2 regions of the Streptomyces sp. YGL11-2 genome follow, and region 2 is predicted to be linked to the other one. Evidence: predicted binding sites of a transcription regulator. Region 2 holds the regulator's gene; the other holds the start of a gene.
What was found. Region 2 encodes HspR, which represses chaperone genes until heat shock. Its sites were predicted from a motif close to TTGAGNNNNNNNNNCTCAA; they were not measured.

Region 1 (10,238 bases), on a different contig from region 2:
GGGGCCGGGGACCGCGTCCGGGGCGGCCTCGGCCGGGGCGGCGGGCGCCGGGGCGGCGGGCGCCGGGGTGGCGTGACGGCCCTTGCCGGGCGCCCGGGTGCCGTCGGCCGGGGACACGGTGTCCTCGGTGCGGGTGTGCTCGCCGGCGGTGCCGCCGGTGCCCGCGGGCGCGGCCGTGGCGTACGGGCCGGAGGACCGCGGGCCGTACGGGCTCGGTTCGGGCCCCTCGGCGGCGGGCGCGGTCTCCGGGGCGGCGGACGGCACGTCGGCGGCCGGGCGGACCGGCTCCGGCTCGGCCGGGGCGCCGAGCCCGGCCGCGTCGATGGCGCGCTCGGCCGCGGCCACGAACGGGTCCTCGGCGGCGGCCGGTTCGGCGGTTTCCACCGGTGCCGGCCGCGGGGCGTCCTGCGCGGCGGGCCGCGGCGCGTCCTGGGCGGCGGGCTCCTCGGCGGGCGCGGGGCCGCCCTGCGCGGCCGGCGCGGGATCCAGCCGGTTCAGCCGCGTCTGCAGGGTGTTGGAGTTCGCCTCCGCGACCGAGCCCGGCAGGCTCGGCGCGGTCCCGGCGCCGCCCTGTCCGGGCACGACGGTGCCGGGCGCCGGACGGGTGGGCAGGATCGAGCCTGGCAGCACGACGACGGCGGCGATCCCGCCCTGCTCCTGGGCGCGCAGCTGGACCCGTACGCCGTGCCGGGCGGCCAGCCGCACCACCACGTACAGGCCCAGGCCCAGCGCCTCGTCGACGGTCTCGGAGGTCGCGGCGGCCTCGCCCTCCGAGAGTCGCTCGTTGAGCTCCGCCAGCCGGTCGGGGGTCATCCCTATGCCCTCGTCCTGGACCGAGAGCATCAGCTCGCCGCTCTCCAGGAGCCAGCCGGACAGCTCGACATGGGCGTCCGGCGGCGAGAACGCGGTGGCGTTCTCCAGGAGTTCGGCGACCAGGTGGCTGACGTCGTCGGCGGCGAACCCGGCGACCTGCGAGTGCGGCGGCAGTGACCCGATGCGCACCCGCTCGTACCGCTCGATCTCGCTGACCGCGGCGCGCAGCACGTCCAGCAGCGGGACCGGCCCGGGGTGGTTGCCGCCGTGCTGCTCGGCGCCCGCCAGGACCAGCAGGTTCTCGCTGTTGCGGCGCATCCGCGCGGCGAAGTGGTCCAGCTTGAAGAGGGTTTCCAGCCGCTCCGGGTCCTGCTCGCTCTCCTCCAGCGACTCGATGACCCCGAGCTGGCGCTCGACCAGGCCGAGGGTGCGCAGCGCGAGGTTGACGAACCGGCCGTGCACGCCCGTGCGCAGCGCGGCCAGCCGCTCCTGGAGGTCGGCGACCTCCTCCTTGAGGGTCTCCGCCTGCTCCTGGAGCACCTCGCCCTGGGCCACCAGCCGCTGCCGGCCGCCTACCAGCCGCTTGCGCTCGCCCTCCAGTTCGGTGGTGCGCCGGGCCGCCTCGGCGACCTGCGCGTGCAGCGCGTTGACGGAGCGTACGGCGGCGGCGAACTCGTCGTTGCGGCCCGTGTAGTTGACGGGCTCCTCATGCGTGGGGTCCGCGGCCACCCGGCCGGCGCCGAGCCGCAGGGCGGCCAGCGGCTGGGTCATCGTGCGGGCGGCCCAGACGCCGGCGCCGACGGCCAGCAGCAGGCAGGCGCCGGCCAGCGCGATGCGGATCTCCAGCTGGTTCACATCGTCGTCGCGCAGGGTGCCCAGGCGCTGGACGTCGGCGGCGGCCATCGCGGACTGGGTGCCCCGCATCAGCCCGATCCGGGCGGTGAGCGCGGCCTGCACCCGGCTCCGGCTCAGCGCGATGGCGGCGGGGTCCAGATAGGGATGGTCGGTCAGTTGGGTCAGATAGCGCTCGGCGCCGTCGACGTCGGGGCCGTTGACGGTGCGCTGGTAGCGGTCCCGGCCGCCCTGGCTCGCGGCCTGGTTGAAGTCGTCCAGCGCGCCCTGCTCGCGGATGTGGGCGACCTGGGCGGCGGCGGTCAGCCGGGGCTGCGCACCGCCCGCCTTGAGCCCGGCCATCAGCAGCGCGCGGGTGCTGGCGGCCTGGTCGGCGGCCCGGCCGAGGGCGGGCAGCGCGCGGGTGTCGGCGTCCGCGGGGTCGGCCCGGCCGGGCAGCCCGCGGGCGATGTCGTCGCTGATCGCGCCGAGCGCCTGGACGACCTGGCTGTAGGCGTCGTGGACCTGGTCGGCGGTGGCGGACCCGGCGAGCGCCTTCTGGCGGGTCTGCGGCAGCTCCTTGAGGAGCTTGTCGGCGGCCGCGAACGCGGTGGTGGCGCCGGCCGAGCCCTGGGCGTCGGAGCGCAGCTCGCCGATCTGCCGGTCCACTTGGGCGCGCTGGGAGGAGGTGGGGGCCGCGCTGAGGTTGCTGCCGGTGCGCCCGGCGGCCACGTACGCGGTCATCGCGTCGCGCTCGTCGGCGAGGGAGTGCGCCAGGGTGATGGCGTGCGCGTTGAGCTGGGCCAAATCGACCAGTTGCTGGCTGGTGTCGGCGTTGTCGGCGACGGTCGCCAGGCCGGGGGCGCCGGCTCCGAGGACGGCGACGGCGACCACCGCGACGGCTCCCATGAGCCGGTTGCGCACCCGCGCGGGGCGCCGTTCCGTACCGTCCGCGCCACTGCCCGTCGCGCCGGGAGCCGTACCCGGTACCAAGACCGGACCGGCCGGTGAACCCGGCTTCCCTGCGCCGCCCCGAAGCCGCATCTTCCGCACCGCTGCTCGCATTCCTGTCTCGCCTGCCCACGCCGTGCCGGCGTCGCGGACCCGGCTCGCTCCCGTTTCGCGGGGCGGACCTGCGCGAAAACCGCGGCAGCGCACACAATTCCGCGAAGGGGAACAGCCCGGCTGTGCGCGTCGCGACGAACGTCCTGGCCCACCCCATTTGATCCGGGAAATGACCATTCCATCGGCGCCGCGCAGTGGCTCGGCAACACATGCCCGGCCACCTGAACGAGTGAACATCAAACGGAGTTTGACCATCAACTTCCGCGCGGTACCAATTCTGGCCGCAACCTCGCGCAGCCCCCGGACGGGTTTGGAGATGCGTGCCGGTCCTGGAAGGATGCGCGCCCGCAGCCGGACGTTCGGCCCGCCCGACCCGACGGCACCCCGCTGACCTGGCCGTACGCCACCACCGCAGGCAGCGCCCGGCCACAGTCGCGATCCGGCCACCTCCGGCAGACTTTCCGCCATGCGCATCGAACTCGCGACAGAGCCGGGCGATCCCCAACGCCCAAACGAGGACTACGCGTCCGTCGCCCTGCCCGCCTCCGGCCAGGGCGGCGTCCTGATCCTGCTGGACGGCGTGACACCCCCCGAAGGGGACTACGGGTGCGTCCATTCCGTGCCGTGGTTCACCGCGCGACTCGGCGGCGCAATGCTCGAACTGTCGGTTTCACACCGGGATATGACGCTCACTGAGGTGCTCGCCGCGGCCATCTCCAGGACGGCCGAGAATCATCGGGACACCTGTGACCTTTCTCACCCTCGCACTCCGCAGGCAACGGTGGTCGCCGCGCGCTGGTCCGACCGCACCGTCGACCACCTGGTGCTCTCCGATTCCGTCCTGCTTCTGGAGAAGGCGGACGGCTCGGTGCATCCCGTACAGGACACCCGGCTCGGCGAACTCCCGCCCGCGGTCCGCGAACAGCGCGCCGCCGTACGGGCCCTGCCGCGCGGCTCCGCCGAACGCGCCGCCGCGGCCGGCGCCTACGTCCGCGCGGTCGAGGCACTGCGCAACGCCGAGGGCGGCTTCTTCACCGCCGCCGCCGACCCGGCCGTCGCCGCCCGCGCGGTCACCGGCAGCACCCCGCGCGCGCGGCTGCGCTCGCTGACCGCGCTCAGCGACGGCGCGAGCCGCTGGGTCGAGGTCTTCCGGGAGGGCTCCTGGGCGGACTGCGTGGCGCTGGTGGCCACGTCCGGCCCGCAGGCGCTGATCGACCGGGTACGGGCGGCCGAGGCCGCCGACCCGGAGGGCGCCGCACACCCCCGGGGGAAGGCCCGGGACGATGCGGCGGTGGTCCACGTGGCCCCGTGACCGGACCGCGGCCGGGCGGCTCCGGCCACCGCTACCGGCACCGCCCCCGGCCGTCCTCCCCGGGCAGCCCCTCCCCTTCTCTCTCGCGTTCCCCCTCCTGCTCCCCTTGCTCCCCGGGCTCGCCCTCCTGTTCCTGCTCGGCGTTCAGCCGGTGCAGCAGGCGGGCGAGTTCGGCGACCTCGGCGCGGTCCCAGGAGGCCAGCCGGCGGGCATAGCGGGCGCGCCGGGCGGTGCGGACGCGGTCGAAGCGCGCGCGGCCCTCGTCGGTGATCCGCACCAGGACCGCGCGGCCGTCGGCCGGGTCCGGTTCGCGGGCGACCAGCCCGAGCCGCTCCAGGGCGTGCAGCTGGCGGCTTATGGTCGCCTTGCCGACGCCGAAGAAGCCGGCGAGGTCGGTGGCGCGCTGGGATCCGGCGTCGGCGAGCCGGATCAGCAGGCCGTAGGCGGCCGATTCGAGGTCGGGGTGCACCTCGCGGGACATCTCGCCGGACGAGGCGCGGGCGCGGCGGAGGAATACAGCCAACTCGCGCTCCAGGGCCAGGAACACGTGGTCCACGCCCATCGGTTCGCCGTCCGCCGTACCGCCGGCTCCGGTGTTGTGCACGTCAGCGCCCTTTCCCGCGTTTTCCTCTATTTCCAGCAATTCCCGCGTTTCACTGCCTGAAAATTTCTCTTCCGGGCCGCCGAAACCGCAGTTGGGCCAGTATTTCGCAGGATTAGACCAACGGAAGCCCCACGACCCTCTTTTGGCACGGGGGTCTACGCGCGTATCGTCTGATCTGGCATGGCCACACCAATCAGTGGTGCCAGTTCCTCCCCCCTCAAGGTCATTTCTCCGCAACGTCACCGCAGCGAGATCCACCGAGATCCACGGAGGCACGTATGCCCGTGCTCAGATCCGGAACCCCCCACCGCCCCGTGCACTCCCTCGCGACCGCGGCCGGAGCCCTCCTGGCGACCGTCGCCCTGCTCCTCGGCCTGCCCGGTACGGCCGGCGCGGCGGCCGGCCGGCACACCCCCGAACCCGCCCACCCCGACCAGGACTGGGCCGGCTCCCAGGTCGCCCGGCACGAGGGCGCCACGACCGGAATCCTGCCGCCGCCCTCGCTCACCGCGTCCGTCGAGGGCGTCGACGTCAGCAGCCACAACGGCAACGTCGCCTGGTCCACCCTCTGGAACAGCGGCGTCCGGTTCGCCTACGTCAAGGCGACCGAGTCCACCAGCTACACCAGCCCGTACTTCGCGCAGCAGTACAACGGCTCCTATCGCGCCGGCATGATCCGCGGCGCCTACCACTTCGCCACTCCCGACACCTCCGGCGGCGCCGCCCAAGCCGCCTACTTCGTCGCCCACGGCGGCGGCTGGTCCAAGGACGGCAGAACGCTGCCCGGCGCCCTGGACATGGAGTACAACCCCTACGGCGCGACCTGCTACGGGCTCAGCCCGACCGGCCTCGTCAACTGGATGAAGGACTGGTTCGCCACCTACAAGGCGCGCACCGGCCGGGACGCCGTGCTCTACACCTCCACCGGCTGGTGGAAGCAGTGCACCGGCAACTCCGCGGCCTTCGGCCGGATCAACCCGCTGTGGGTGCCGCGCTACGGCTCCTCGGTCGGCGAACTCCCGGCCGGCTGGGGCTTCCACACCATCTGGCAGTACACCTCGACCGGCCCGGCGGTCGGTGACCACAACCGCTTCAACGGGTCGATGGACCGCCTCCGGGCGCTGGCCAACGGGTGAGCGCACGGCGGCCGGCCCGTCCCCCGCGAGGGGGGCGGGCCGGCCGCCGCGGGCCGTCACGCCGCGAGCGGGACCCCGGGGTCGGCCCCCTGCGCCGCCGGGGTCAGGGCCAGCTCCAGCACCTGCCGGACATCGGCGACCGGGTGCACCTCCAGCGATGCCAGGATCTCCGCGGGAACATCGTCCAGATCCGGTTCGTTCCGCTTGGGGATGATCACGGTCGTGATGCCCGCCCGGTGCGCCGCCAGCAGCTTCTGCTTGACGCCGCCGATCGGCAGCACCCGCCCGGTGAGCGAGACCTCGCCGGTCATCGCGACGTCCGGCCGCACCTGGCGGCCCGAGAGCAGCGAGGCCAGCGCGGTGGTCATCGTGATGCCCGCGCTGGGGCCGTCCTTGGGGACGGCACCTGCCGGTACGTGCAGATGCACCCCGCGCTCCTTGAGGTCACCGACCGGGAGTTCCAGCTCCGCGCCGTGCGAGCGCAGGAAGGACAGCGCGATGTGCGCCGACTCCTTCATCACGTCGCCCAGCTGGCCGGTCAGTTGCAGCCCCGACGCCCCGGTCTCCGGATCCGCCAGCGACGCCTCCACGTAGAGCACGTCGCCGCCGGCGCCGGTGACCGCGAGGCCGGTGACCACACCGGGCACCGCGGTCCGCCGCTCGGCCGGGTCCTGGGCCGACTCCGGGGTGTGGTGCGGGCGCCCGATCAGCGGGCGCAGCTGCTCCACGCCGACCGTGAACGGCAGCTCCCGCTCGCCCAGTTCGTGCTGGGTCGCCACCTTGCGCAGCAGCCGGGCGACCGACCGCTCCAGATTCCGTACGCCCGCCTCGCGGGTGTACTCGCCCGCCAGCCGGCGCAGCGCCGCGTCCTCCAGGGTCACCTCGCCGGGCTCCAGGCCGGCCCGCTCCAGCTGGCGCGGCAGCAGGTGGTCCCGGGCGATGACGACCTTCTCGTCCTCGGTGTAGCCGTCGAGCCGGACCAGCTCCATCCGGTCCAGCAGCGGCTCCGGGATGGACTCCAGGACGTTGGCGGTGGCCAGGAACACCACGTCGGACAGGTCCAGTTCGACCTCCAGGTAGTGGTCCCGGAAGGTGTGGTTCTGGGCCGGGTCCAGTACCTCCAGGAGGGCGGCGGCCGGGTCGCCCCGGTAGTCCGAGCCCACCTTGTCGATCTCGTCGAGGAGGACCACCGGGTTCATCGAACCGGCCTCCTTGACGGCCCGCACGATCCGGCCGGGGAGCGCGCCGACATACGTCCGCCGGTGGCCGCGGATCTCCGCCTCGTCCCGTACGCCGCCGAGCGCGACCCGGACGAACTTCCGCCCCATGGCCCGCGCGACGGATTCACCGAGCGAGGTCTTGCCGACGCCGGGCGGTCCCACGAGAGCCAGCACCGCGCCGCCCGCCCGTCGCCCACCACCACCCCGGCCCGAATCGCTGCGCGATGCCCCTTTCGATGGGCCCCCGACGAGCCCCAGCCCGCGCTCCGACCGCCGCTTGCGCACCGCCAGATACTCGCTGATCCGCTCCTTGACGTCCACCAGCCCGGAGTGGTCGGCGTCCAGGACCCGCCGGGCACCGGCGATGTCGTAGGCGTCCTCGGTGCGTTCGTTCCACGGCAGTTCCAGGACGGTGTCCAGCCAGGTGCGGATCCAGGAGCCCTCCGGGCTCTGGTCGCTGGCCCGCTCCAGCTTGTCGACCTCCTTCAGGGCGGCCTTGCGGACCTCCTCCGGCAGGTCGGCGGCCTCGACCCGGGCGCGGTAGTCGCCCCCCTCGTCCTCGGGATCGCCGTTCAGCTCGGCCAGTTCCCTGCGGACCGCCTCCAGTTGCCGCCGCAGCAGGAACTCCCGCTGCTGCTTGTCGACGCCCTCCTGGACGTCCTTGGCGATGGACTCGGCCACGTCCTGCTCGGCCAGATGGGAGCGCAGCACCTCGGTGGCGTACTTCAGGCGGGCGACCGGGTCGGTGGTCTCCAGCAGCCGGAGCTTCTGCTCGGTGGTCAGGAACGGCAGGTATCCGGAGTTGTCGGCGAGCGTCGGCACGTCGTCGATGCCGGCGACCCGGTCGACGACCTGCCAGGCCCCGCGCTTGCGGAGCCAGCTGGTGGCCAACGCCTTGTATTCCGTGACCAGTTCGGCGACCGCCCCCGGGAGGGGCTCGGGCGCCTTCTCCTCGACGGGGGTCCCCTCCACCCACAGCGCGGCCCCCGGCCCGGTCGTGCCCGAGCCGATCCGCACCCGGCCCAGGCCGCGGATCAGCGCCCCGGGGTCGCCGTCGGACAGCCGCCCGACCTGCTCGATCCTCCCCAGCGTGCCGATCGCCGCGTACGTCCCGTCGACCCGGGGCACAAGCAGCACCCTCGGCTTGTTACCCGAAGGCCCCGAAGGACCCGAAGACACGGCGGCCTGCGCGGCCTCCACCGCCGCCCGTACGTCGGCGTCGGACAGGTCCAGCGGCACCACCATGCCGGGCAGGACGACCTCGTCATCGAGGGGCAGCACGGGCAGGGTGAGCGATGCGGATGCCGGCGACTCAGCAGTCATGATCTCCCCTTCGGCAAGCAAGTTGAGCTTTATCCACTCAATGCCAGGGCGTCCACGGATGTTCCGGCCACGCGTTCGCTGTGAGCGATCAACGGGGCAACTGGGCGCGGGCACACGCGCGGAGGGCCCGACCGCAGGGAAGTGGGGAGGAAGAAGCAGCGGGGAGAAGAGGACGGGCTACCGGGCTACCAGTGGGCGGGGCGGCGCAGCCCCGGCGGCAGCTTGGTGGCCGCATCGCCACGGGCCGCGTTCACCTGCGCCTGGGTCAGGAAGATGCTGCCCGTCAGATCCGCACCGCGCAGATCGGCATCCCGCAGATCGGCCCCGATCAGGTCGGCGCTGCGCAGATCGGCGCCCTGGAGGTCGGCGGCGATCAGGTAGGCCCCCCGGAGGTTGGCTCCCCGCAGCTGCGCGCCCTTGAGCCGGGCGCCCATCAGGTCGGCCCCCCGCCGCTCCTTCTTGCGGCCCGGGACCTGCGCCCGTACGAGTTCGCTGACCCGCAGCAGCAGGGCGTTGACCTCGCCCCGGTGGGCGGCCACGTCCACGCCGGCCAGTTCCTCGGCGCCGCCGAGCGTCAGCCGCTCGGTCGTCTCCTGTACGGCCCGCAGCTCGCGGTGCACCGGACGGGCCGCCGGCAGCGTCAGCGCCTCGGCCAGGTACCAGAGCAGCTCGTGCAGCTGCCGCATCACGCCGAACGCGGCGAACATCGCCCGGGCGGTCCCCGGCGCCTGCCGCCAGTCCTTCCCCTCGAAGGTGACCTGGGAGACCTTCTGGCCGGCGCCGAAGCACTCGAAGACGGTGCAGCCGGAGAAGCCGCGCGGCCGCAGCTCGGCGTGGATCCCGCAGCGGAAGTCGGTCCCCAGGTTCGGGCAGGGCCGCCCGGCCTCCTTGTCGACCGCGAAGTCCGCCGAGGCCGCGAACGGCAGCGCCACACAGCACAGCCCGAAGCAGCTGCCGCAGTCGGAGAGCAGCGGGAGCCGAGCGGCGTCCGGGGCCTGCGGAGGCGTCGGTTCGCGGTCCTTCGACGGGCGGCGGTCGTGCGACACGGCTCTTCTCTGCTCCTACGGCCGGCGGGCGCGCTCGGTCGTGGCGCCCGCGAAGGGCACCATTCTCCGCCACGACGCGGCGGTCTCCGTAAGGAATTGACGGTCTCCGCGAAGAAGTGGCGGCGCCGGGCGCGCGGGGCGCCTCAGTACGTTCGCGGGGCGCGCAGGGCCGGGTGCCCCAGGTCCCCGAGGAGCGGCGCGGGCCCGGCGCGCTGGTCGCGCCAGCGGCGCAGCAGCGGCCAGGCGGCCACGCCCAGGGCGAGCGAGAGCAGATGGCCCCAGTCGGTCATCGGGTCGACAGAGGTCAGCAGATCGGTGACGCCCATGGAGCCGACGGCGGCGAGCAGGGGCCAGCGCAGCCAGCCGGGCAGCAGGACCGCCAGGGCTCCCGTGCAGGTCATCACGCCGAAGCTGATGCCGTAGTCGAGGCGGTGCAGCGCACTGTCCGGCAGCCGGCCCGCGGCCACGGAGAAGCCGACCGGCATTTCGGTGGCGAGGGTGGCCAGCGCATGCCCGCCGAAGAAGACCGCGGCGGTGCGCGGCCCGCCGATCCGCCGCTCCAGGGCCGTCACCACGACGAGGAAGACCAGGGCGAACGAGGAGCCGAGTCCGCCCGCTATCCACAGGGCGCTGGCGACCAGCACCAGCAGCGGGTCGTGCGCGAGATGGGTCACGTCCGTACTGGAGCCCTGGAGCAGCGAGGCGACCAGGGCGGGGTCGCCGTGGTCGGCGAAGAGCGAGGTGGCGACGAGCAGCAGCGCGTAGCCGAAGGTGAAGGGGGTGCCGGTGGGAGTGGGGAGCAGCCGCCAGGGCCTCAGTCCCGTCCACGGGCGGCGGGCGTCGGCGTCCGGCGCCGCACCGCCGGCGGCGTCCGCGGCCGCCGTGGCC
Region 2 (10,238 bases):
GGTGCGCCGACCAGCCGGGCCACGCTGTGCTTCTCGCCGTACTCCGACATGTCGATCCGGACCATCGCCCGCTCGTCGTCGAAGAGGAAGTCCGCCAGCGCCTTGGCCAGCTCGGTCTTGCCGACACCGGTCGGGCCGAGGAAGAGGAACGAGCCGGTGGGCCGGTCCGGGTCGGCGATACCGGCGCGGGTGCGGCGCACCGCGTCGGAGACCGCGCGCACCGCCTCGCCCTGGCCGATCAGCCGCTTGCCCAGCTCCTCCTCCATCCGCAGCAGCTTCCGGGTCTCGCCCTCCAGGAGGCGCCCGGCCGGGATGCCGGTCCAGGAGCCGACCACGTCCGCGATGTCGTCCGGGCCGACCTCCTCCTTGACCATCGGCTCCCGGGTCCCGGCGCCCTTGGCGGCCTCCTGCTCGGCCTCCGCCCGCGCGGCCTCCTCCAACTCCCGCTCCAGGGACGGGATCTCCCCGTACAGCAGCTTGGAGGCGGTGTCGAAGTCGCCGTCGCGCTGGGCGCGTTCGGCCTGGCCGCGCAGTTCGTCGAGCCGCTCCTTCAGCTCGCCGACGCGGTTGAGGCTCTGCTTCTCCTTCTCCCAGCGGGCGGTCAGACCGCGCAGGTCCTCCTCCTTGTTGGCAAGGTCCTTGCGCAGCCGCTCCAGCCGCTGCACGGAGCCGGCGTCGGTCTCGTTGCGGAGCGCCAGCTCCTCCATCTTGAGGCGGTCGACGGCACGCTGGAGCTCATCGATCTCGACGGGGGACGAGTCGATCTCCATCCGCAGCCGGGAGGCGGCCTCGTCGACCAGGTCGATGGCCTTGTCGGGGAGGAACCGGGAGGTGATGTAGCGGTCCGAGAGGGTGGCCGCGGCGACCAGCGCCGAGTCCGCGATCTGCACCTTGTGGTGGGCCTCGTAGCGGCCCTTGAGCCCGCGCAGGATCGCCACCGTGTCCTCGACGGTCGGCTCGGCGACCAGCACCTGCTGGAAGCGCCGCTCCAGCGCCGGGTCCTTCTCGATGCGCTCGCGGTACTCGTCGAGGGTGGTGGCGCCGACCATCCGCAGCTCGCCGCGGGCCAGCATCGGCTTGAGCATGTTGCCCGCGTCCATGGACGAGTCGCCGCCGGCGCCCGCGCCCACGACCGTGTGCAGCTCGTCGATGAAGGTGATGATCTGGCCGTCGCTGTCCTTGATCTCGGCCAGGACGGTCTTGAGCCGCTCCTCGAACTCACCGCGGTACTTCGCGCCGGCGACCATCGCGCCCAGGTCGAGCGCGACCAGCCGCTTGTCGCGCAGCGACTCGGGGACGTCGCCCTTGACGATGCGCTGGGCCAGCCCCTCGACGACGGCGGTCTTGCCGACACCCGGCTCGCCGATGAGGACCGGGTTGTTCTTCGTACGGCGGGACAGCACCTGCACCACCCGCCGGATCTCGTGGTCCCGGCCGATGACCGGGTCGAGCTTGCCCTCGCGGGCCGCCGCGGTGAGGTCCGTGCCGAACTTCTCCAGCGCCTTGTACGTGCCCTCCGGGTCCGGGGTGGTCACCCGCCGGCCGCCGCGGCTCGCCTCGAAGGCGGCCAGCAGCTTCTTGGCCGTGGCGCCCTGCTGCTCCAGCAGTTCGCCGGTGCGCCCGCCCTTGGCGGCGATGCCGATGAGGAGGTGCTCGGTCGAGATGTACGCGTCGCCCAGGTCCTTGGCCCGCTGGGCGGCGTCCGCGATGACGGCGAGCAGCTCGCGGTCCGGCTGCGGCGGGGCCACGGTCGAGCCCTGCACGCTGGGCAGCCCGGCGAGCTGGCGCTCGGCCCCGGAGCGCAGCGCGACGGCGTCCGCCTCGACGGCCGCCAGCAGGTCCATGATGTTGGCGTTGTCATCGGGCCGCCCCGCCAGCAGCGCGAGCAGCAGATGCGCGGACGTCATGTCCGCATGCCCGGCGGCGATCGCCCGCTCATTGGCGGCGCTCAGCGCCTCCCGGCTCTTGTTGGTCAGCTCGGCGTCCACGTCCTCGTGATCCTCCTCGTGCCCTGTGCGCTGCGCGCGCTTCTGCGTACCGATCCCGCCGCGGGGGCTAGCCCTGCTTTGGCCAACGTGCGATAAGTTGAGTCTATTCCACTCAAGGTTCCTTTCCCACCCACGGGTGAACCGACCGGACACCGCCACCGGGGCGCGCAGTCGCCCGGCAGTCTGGGAGGCATGACCGCCAAGCCCCCCCCCGCGAGACCGACGCCCAGTCCGCGATCCTGCTGGAGATCTTCCACGAGCTGGACGCGGCAGCACCCAAGTGCGTACGGGCTCAGCTCATCGAGGGCGAGATGGTGGTGACGACGGCACCGGCCGGGAACCACGAACACTGCCTCAGCAGCTTCACGGAGCAGCTGTTGCGGAACCGCCCAGATTTCGACCTATCCGCGCACAAGGGGCTGATCCTGCCGTCGTCCGGCTCGCATCCCGACAACCACGTGATCCCCGACTTGACGATCGTCGGAACCCGGGAGTTCCGGGGCACCCCGCCGTGGTGGAGACCCGGCGCGGAGCTGAAGATGGTCATCGAGGTGACGGGCGACCGGCCGGAACTCGACCGAACCGCCAAGCGCCGCAGCTATGCCCTCGGAGGCACGCCTCTCTATCTGCTGATAGACCGCGACCGAGCCACCGCCATGCTCTTCCACGAGCCCTCCGACGGCGATTTCGAATCGCACGTCACTACCCCCTTCGGCAAGCCCCTCCCCCTCCCCGCCCCCTTCTCCTTCGACCTGGAGACGGCCGACTTCCTCTGACCCTCCGGCCCCCAACTACCCTGGCCCCCATGGCCCACGACCTGAGCGCCCTCGCCCCCGAGTACCTCGCCTTCTGGGGCGAGTACTTCATGCCCACGCTGACGACCCTGCGTACGGACGGCACACCGCATGTCGTGCCGGTCGGTGTCACCTACGACGCCGGGCAGCGGATCGCGCGGATCATCACCCGCAAGGACAGCACCAAGGTCAAGAACGTCCTGGCCGCCGGAGCGGACGGGGCCACCGTGGCGGTGTGCCAGGTGGACCGCGGTCGCTGGGCGACGCTGGAGGGCACCGCCCGGGTGCGTACGGACGCCGAGTCGGTGGCCGACGCGGTGCGCCGGTACGCCGAGCGGTACGGCCGGACCCCGGAGCCCAACCCCGATCGCGTCATGATCGAGATCTCGGTGACCAAGGCCCTCGGACGGGCCTGAGAGCCCGCGGCCCAGTCCCTTTCACGAGCCCCTTCGACGAGTCCCACGCGTTCCACGAGCCCCGTTCCGGACCCGTACGCGCGCCGGGCGGCGCCGTGTCCGCGCACTGGTCCGGACCTGGCCGAAAACGAACCCTCCGGATCCGCCATCGGGCGCCTTCCTGGTACTCAGGAACGGCAGGAACGAACACCTCCGCACAACGGCGAGCGGCATCGGACCTGTCCCGGGCACAAAGACGGCAGCTGGAGGCCGCATGGCGTCGGCATCACGTATCGCGACGACCGTTCCACGCCGTCCGCGCCCCGTCCCGCCCCGGCCGTACGCCGAGAACTGCCCCCGGTGCGGCGGCCAGCTCGCCGTGAACCAGGACGGCTGGAAGATCTGCCATGCCTGCGGATACGCCTCGCCACCCGGTGCAGCCCCTCCACCGCGGGCCGTCGGCGGGAGTATCGTCGCCCCCACAGTCGCCACGCCCCGGAGGGCACGATGAACTCGGTCCGAGTGACGGCGATCGCCTGCCTGATGCCGCTGTCCGAGCTGGACGAGGATCCGTTCCTGGTCGACGACCGCAGCCAGCACGACATGTGCAAACAGTGGGCGGCAGCCCGTGATTACCACCTGACCTGCCAGCTCAGCCTGCACCAGCTGCGCGTCGACCACAACGCACTGTGGAGCGACGTCGAAGAGGGCCGGGTCGATGTGTTCGTGACGCCCAACCGCCGGGCGCTGGAGTACGCCATCGACGGGGCCGACGAGTTCGGCCGGCGGTGCGCGGCGGCGGGCGTCCGCCTGGAGACCGCCGATCTGGACGAGCCGGTCTACACGCTCGCGATGAAGTCCCATGTGCACCGGCGGCTTTCGATGCCGACCGCGGGATACAACGGCTGCTGACGACACGCGAAGGGCCGGGGTGGTCTCCCCGGCCCTTGCGCGCACGGACGAGTGGCGGTGGCGCTCCGCGCGCTACTCCGACGACCGCTTGGGCCGCCACACCACCAGCGCACTGGTCTGCTGCACGTCCTGATACGGCACCAGATCGCGGCGGTACGAGGCGTGCACCGCCGCCTCCCGCTGCCGCATCGCGCTGGCCGCGCCCTCCAGGGCGCCCTGGAGCTCGGCGACCCGCTGCTGGAGGGCCGCGACCTGGTTCTCCAGCTCGATGATGCGCTTGATGCCGGCGAGGTTGATGCCCTCCTCCTGCGACAACTGCTGGACGGTGCGCAGCAGTTCGATGTCGCGGGCGGAGTACCGGCGGCCCCGGCCGGCGGTACGGTCGGGGGAGACCAGGCCCAGGCGGTCGTACTGCCGCAGGGTCTGCGGATGCAGGCCGGAGAGCTGAGCCGCGACGGAGATGACGTACACCGGCGATTCATCGGTCAGTTCATACGGGTTACGACGCTGCCCGCCCCGGCTGTCCATCTCAAGCTCCCTTCGCGGCCTTGAACAGCTCTGCCCGCGGGTCCGGGCCCGCGGTCGCCTCGCGATAGGTCTCCAGCGACTCCCTTGCCTTGTCGCTGAGATCCCTGGGAACGATCACCTCTATGGTGACCAGCAGATCACCGCGGGTGCCGTCCTTACGGGCCGCGCCCTTGCCGCGGGCCCGCATCGTGCGTCCGTTGGGAGTGCCGGCCGGCAGCTTGAGCTTCACCGGCGGTCCGCCCAGTGTCGGCACCTTGATCTCGCCACCGAGCGCGGCCTCCGGGAAGGTGACCGGCACCGTGACGGTGAGGTTGTCGTCCTTGCGGCCGAAGACCGGGTGAGCGTCGACATGGACGACCACGTACAGATCGCCGGCCGGGCCGCCCTGTTCACCGGGAGCGCCCTTGCCGCGCAGCCGGATGCGCTGCCCGTCCGAGACGCCCGCGGGGATGCGGACCTGCATCGTGCGGGCACTGGTCGCCCGCCCGCTGCCCTTGCAGACGTCGCAGGGGTCCTGGGCGATCAGGCCGCGGCCCTTGCAGTCGGCGCACGGGTCGGTGAGCGAGAAGCCGCCGCCCGCACCCCGGCTGACCTGACCGGTGCCGACGCAGTTCGGGCAGACCCGAGGCGTACCGTTTTTGTCGCCGGTGCCCGAACACGCCTTGCAGGGCGCCTGGCTGGACATCCGCAGCGGGACCGTGGCCCCGTCGACCGCCTCGGTGAAGCTGAGCGTCACCTCGGACTCGATGTCCTGGCCGCGGCGCGGCTGCGTGCGCGTACCGGTGCCGCCGCGGTTGAACAGGCCGCCGAAGACGTCGCCGAGCCCGCCGCCGAAGCCGCCGGCGCTGCCACCCTGACCGTGCGAGCCCCCGAAGAGGTCGCCCAGGTCGAAGTTGAAGCTGCCGCCGCCTCCGGGGCCGGGCCTAAAGCCGCCGTTGCCGAACAGCGCCCGGGCCTCGTCGTACTCCTTGCGGCGCTTGGCGTCGCCCAGGATGTCGTTGGCCTCGGAGATCTCCTTGAAGCGCTCCTCGGCCTTGGCGTCGCCCTTGTTGGCGTCCGGGTGGAACTCGCGGGCCAGCTTGCGGTACGCCTTCTTGATCTCCGCTTCGGTGGCGTCCTTCGGGACGCCGAGGACCTTGTAGTAGTCCTTCTCGACGAAGTCCTTGGTGCTCATCCCCGACGTCCCTCCTTCCGCGCGGTTCTCTCTGCCGCCCTTACGTCAGCCCTCGTCCGGGCCACCGCTCTCCTCGTCCGAAGCCTTGGCACCCTTGGCGCCCTTGGCACCCTTGGGGCTCTTGGCGTCCTCGTCGGAGGCGGACTTGGCGCTCTGCGCACCCGGCTGCGGTTCGGCGACGGCGACCCGCGCGGGGCGGATCGTCCGCTCACCGATGCGATACCCGGGCTGCAGGATGGCGACGCATGTCGTCTCCGTCACGTCCGGCGCATACGAATGCATCAGCGCTTCGTGGATCGTCGGGTCGAAGGGCTCGCCCTCCTTGCCGAACTGCTGCAGACCGAGCTTGGAGGCCACGGTCTCCAGTGATTCGGCGACCGACTTGAAGCCGCCGACCAGTTCGCCGTGCTCACGGGCCCGGCCGACGTCGTCGAGCACCGGAAGGAGCTCGGACAGCAGATTCGCCGCGGCGATCTCCTTGACCGTGACCCGGTCCCGCTCCACCCGGCGGCGGTAGTTCTGGTACTCCGCCTGGAGCCGCTGGAGGTCCGCCGTGCGCTCGTTGAGCGCCGAACGCACCTGGTCCAGCTGCGCCTGGAGCGCCACGTCCTGTACGTCCCCGGCCGGGGCCGAGCCCGCCTTGTCGGCGGACTCGGCCTGCGCCGCGTCTTCGGGGGCGGCGTCGGAGGGGACGTCGGGCTTCTCGTCGAAGCCCGGGGTCTCCTCCGTCACGCCGCACCGTCCTTCTTGGGCTTCTCGTCGTCGACGATCTCGGCGTCCACGATGTGCTCCTCGGCCTTGGCCTGCTGGCCGGCCTGGGCGCCCTCGGCACCGGCCGCACCCTGCGCGGCCTGGGCGTCGGCGTACATGGCCTGACCCAGCTTCTGCGAGACGGCCGCGACCTTCTCGGTGGCGGTGCGGATCTCGGCCGTGTCCTCGCCCTTGAGCTTCTCCTTCAGCTCGCCGACGGCGGTCTCGACCTCGGTCTTCACCTCAGCGGGGACCTTGTCCTCGTTGTCCTTGAGGAACTTCTCGGTCTGGTAGACCAGCTGCTCGCCCTGGTTGCGGGTCTCGGCGGCCTCGCGGCGCTTGTGGTCCTCGTCCGCGTAGCGCTCGGCCTCCTCGCGCATCCGGTCGACCTCGTCCTTCGGCAGCGAGGAGCCGCCGGTGACGGTCATCTTCTGCTCCTTGCCGGTGCCTAGGTCCTTGGCCGTGACGTGCATGATGCCGTTGGCGTCGATGTCGAAGGAGACCTCGATCTGCGGGACACCGCGCGGGGCCGGCGGCAGACCGGTCAGCTCGAACATCCCGAGCTTCTTGTTGTACGCCGCGATCTCGCGCTCGCCCTGGTAGACCTGGATCTGCACGGACGGCTGGTTGTCCTCGGCCGTGGTGAAGATCTCCGACCGCTTGGTCGGGATGGTCGTGTTGCGCTCGATGAGCTTGGTCATGATGCCGCCCTTGGTCTCGATGCCGAGGGACAGCGGGGTGACGTCCAGCAGGAGGACGTCCTTGACCTCGCCCTTGAGGACACCGGCCTGGAGCGTGGCGCCGATGGCGACGACCTCGTCCGGGTTGACGCCCTTGTTGGCGTCCTTGCCGCCGGTCAGCTCCTTGACCAGCTCGGCGACGGCCGGCATACGGGTCGAGCCGCCGACCAGGACCACGTGGTCGATGTCGGACAGCGCGATACCGGCGTCCTTGATGACGTTGTGGAACGGGGTCTTGCAGCGGTCGAGCAGGTCCGCGGTCAGCTGCTGGAACTGGGAGCGGGTGAGCTTCTCGTCCAGGTGGAGCGGGCCCTCGGCGGAGGCGGTGATGTAGGGCAGGTTGATCGTCGTCTCGGTGGACGACGACAGCTCGATCTTCGCCTTCTCCGCGGCCTCGCGCAGGCGCTGGAGCGCCATCTTGTCCTTGGAGAGGTCGACGCCGTGGCCGTTGGCGAACTGCTTGACCAGGTAGTCGACGACGCGCTGGTCCCAGTCGTCACCACCGAGGTGGTTGTCGCCGTTGGTGGCCTTCACCTCGACGACGCCGTCGCCGATCTCCAGCAGCGAGACGTCGAAGGTGCCGCCACCGAGGTCGAAGACCAGAATGGTCTGGTCATCCTTCTCCAGGCCGTAGGCCAGGGCGGCGGCGGTCGGCTCGTTGACGATCCGCAGGACGTTGAGACCCGCGATCTCGCCGGCCTCCTTGGTGGCCTGGCGCTCGGAGTCGTTGAAGTAGGCGGGGACGGTGATGACCGCGTCCACAACCTTCTCGCCCAGGTACGCCTCGGCATCCCGCTTGAGCTTCTGCAGGATGAAGGCGCTCATCTGCTGCGGGTTGAAGTCCTTGCCGTCGATGTTGATCTTCCAGTCGGTGCCCATGTGGCGCTTGACCGACCGGATGGTCCTGTCGACGTTGGTGACCGCCTGGCGCTTCGCGACCTCGCCGACCAGCACCTCGCCGTTCTTGGCGAAGGCGACGACGGACGGCGTGGTCCTGGCGCCCTCGGCGTTGGTGATGACGGTGGGCTCACCGCCTTCGAGAACACTGACGACGGAGTTCGTCGTGCCCAGGTCGATGCCGACCGCACGTGCCATTTCGATTCCTCCAGCTGACTTGAGTGGAACAGGCTCAAGAGTGCAGCACAGGTGCAAACCTGTCAACAGAGCTGAGTCGAGCCCACTCAACTTTTATATGGCCCTTATCCTCACCGGGCCGCCACTCAAGACGCGGACCCCCGACGGAGGGTTGCCCGCGCGACACAGATCACCGGCCGGGCGGCTTCATGAGGCCCGGAATACTGGGTAACCTCAGCCGCAGACCCAAAAAGTTACTGCTTAGTAGTTCCGCTCGGATCCGGCTGATCTGGTCGCGCAGATCCCACAGATCCTTCTGATTTCGCCCGCTCTCGCAGGTTCGAGGAGCCCCCAATGCAACTCGCCGCGATCATCGTGTCGCTGGTCCTAATCGCGGTCGGCGTAGCGCTGTTCGGCCGTGCCATCCTGCAGATCTACCGCCAGCTGCGGCTCGGCCAGTCCGTCCCCGCCGGTACCCGCACCGACGAGCCCGTGCAGCGCACGGTCACGGTCGCCAAGGAGTTCGTCGGCCACACCCGGATGAACCGCTGGGGCGTCGTCGGCGTGGCGCACTGGTTCGTGGCGGTCGGCTTCCTCACCCTGCTGCTGACGATCGTCAACGCCATCGGCCAGCTCTTCAAGGCCGACTGGCTGCTGCCGTTCCTCGGCAACTGGCTGCCCTGGGAGCTCTGGGTCGAGGGCATGGGCACGCTGACGACCGTGGGCATCGTCGTCCTGATCGTCATCCGGCAGCTGAACAGGCCGGGCGGGGCGGGCCGCAAGTCCCGCTTCGCGGGCTCCAACATCGGCCAGGCGTACTTCGTCGAGGGCGTCATCCTCATCGTCGGCATCTGCATCGTGATGCTGCACGCCCTGGAGGGCGCCCAGCACGGCGTCGACCACTACGAGGCGGCGTACTTCGTCACGTACCCGGTGGTCGCGGCGCTGAAGGGGCTGAGCGTCGGCACGCTGCAGAACCTGACGTACCTCTTCGCCGGCATCAAGATCGCGACGTCCTTCATCTGGATGATCACGGTCGCCCTCAAGACCGACATGGGCGTGGCCTGGCACCGCTTCCTGGCCTTCCCCAACATCTGGTTCAAGCGCGAGGCGGACGGCGGGACGGCGCTCGGCGCGCTCCAGCCGATGACGTCGGGCGGCAAGCCGATCGACTTCGAGGACCCGGGCGAGGACGACCAGTTCGGCGTCTCCCAGATCGAGCACTTCTCCTGGAAGGGCCTGCTGGACTTCGCCACCTGCACCGAGTGCGGCCGGTGCCAGTCGCAGTGCCCCGCCTGGAACACCGGCAAGCCGCTCTCGCCGAAGCTGCTGATCATGTCGCTGCGCGACCACGCGCACGCCAAGGCGCCGTACCTGCTCGCCGGCGGCGGCAAGGACGCCGAGGGCAACGAGAAGGCGACCGAGGAGCAGCTCAAGGACGTGCCGGCCGCCGCCCTCGCGGAGGCCGAGCGCCCGCTGATCGGCACCCTCGAAGAGAACGGCGTCATCGACCCGGACGTCCTGTGGTCCTGCACCACCTGCGGCGCCTGCGTCGAGCAGTGCCCGGTCGACATCGAGCACGTCGACCACATCGTCGACATGCGCCGCTACCAGGTCATGATCGAGTCCTCGTTCCCGTCCGAGGCGGGCACGATGCTCAAGAACCTGGAGAAGAAGGGCAACCCCTGGGGCCTGGCCAAGAAGCAGCGCCTCGCGTGGACCAAGGAGGTCGACTTCGAGGTCCCGGTCGTCGGCAAGGACGTCGAGGACCTCACCGAGGTCGACTACCTCTACTGGGTCGGCTGCGCCGGCGCCCTGGAGGACCGCGCCAAGAAGACCACCAAGGCGTTCGCCGAGCTGCTGCACATCGCGGGCGTGAAGTT

Region 1: lon (endopeptidase La) is a predicted target of HspR. The motif match lies at 8,327-8,345, and genes of this name have one in related genera.

Annotation. Positions count from the first base shown of each region.
Region 1 covers NZ_JBNHIN010000003.1:133,043-143,280, reverse strand. The annotation lists gene ACO1BR_RS05270 (nitrate- and nitrite sensing domain-containing protein) at 1-2,553, opposite strand, end outside; gene ACO1BR_RS05265 (hypothetical protein) at 3,176-4,021, shown strand; gene ACO1BR_RS05260 (MarR family winged helix-turn-helix transcriptional regulator) at 4,053-4,583, opposite strand; gene ACO1BR_RS05255 (lysozyme) at 4,904-5,761, shown strand; gene lon (endopeptidase La) at 5,818-8,304, opposite strand; gene ACO1BR_RS05245 (pentapeptide repeat-containing protein) at 8,490-9,350, opposite strand; gene ACO1BR_RS05240 (rhomboid-like protein) at 9,494-10,238, opposite strand, start outside.
Region 2 covers NZ_JBNHIN010000002.1:383,800-394,037, reverse strand. The annotation lists gene clpB (ATP-dependent chaperone ClpB) at 1-1,988, opposite strand, end outside; gene ACO1BR_RS04110 (Uma2 family endonuclease) at 2,300-2,764, shown strand; gene ACO1BR_RS04105 (pyridoxamine 5'-phosphate oxidase family protein) at 2,794-3,198, shown strand; gene ACO1BR_RS04100 (hypothetical protein) at 3,685-4,089, shown strand; gene ACO1BR_RS04095 (heat shock protein transcriptional repressor HspR) at 4,162-4,617, opposite strand; gene dnaJ (molecular chaperone DnaJ) at 4,619-5,791, opposite strand; gene grpE (nucleotide exchange factor GrpE) at 5,837-6,523, opposite strand; gene dnaK (molecular chaperone DnaK) at 6,520-8,376, opposite strand; gene ACO1BR_RS04075 ((Fe-S)-binding protein) at 8,710-10,238, shown strand, end outside.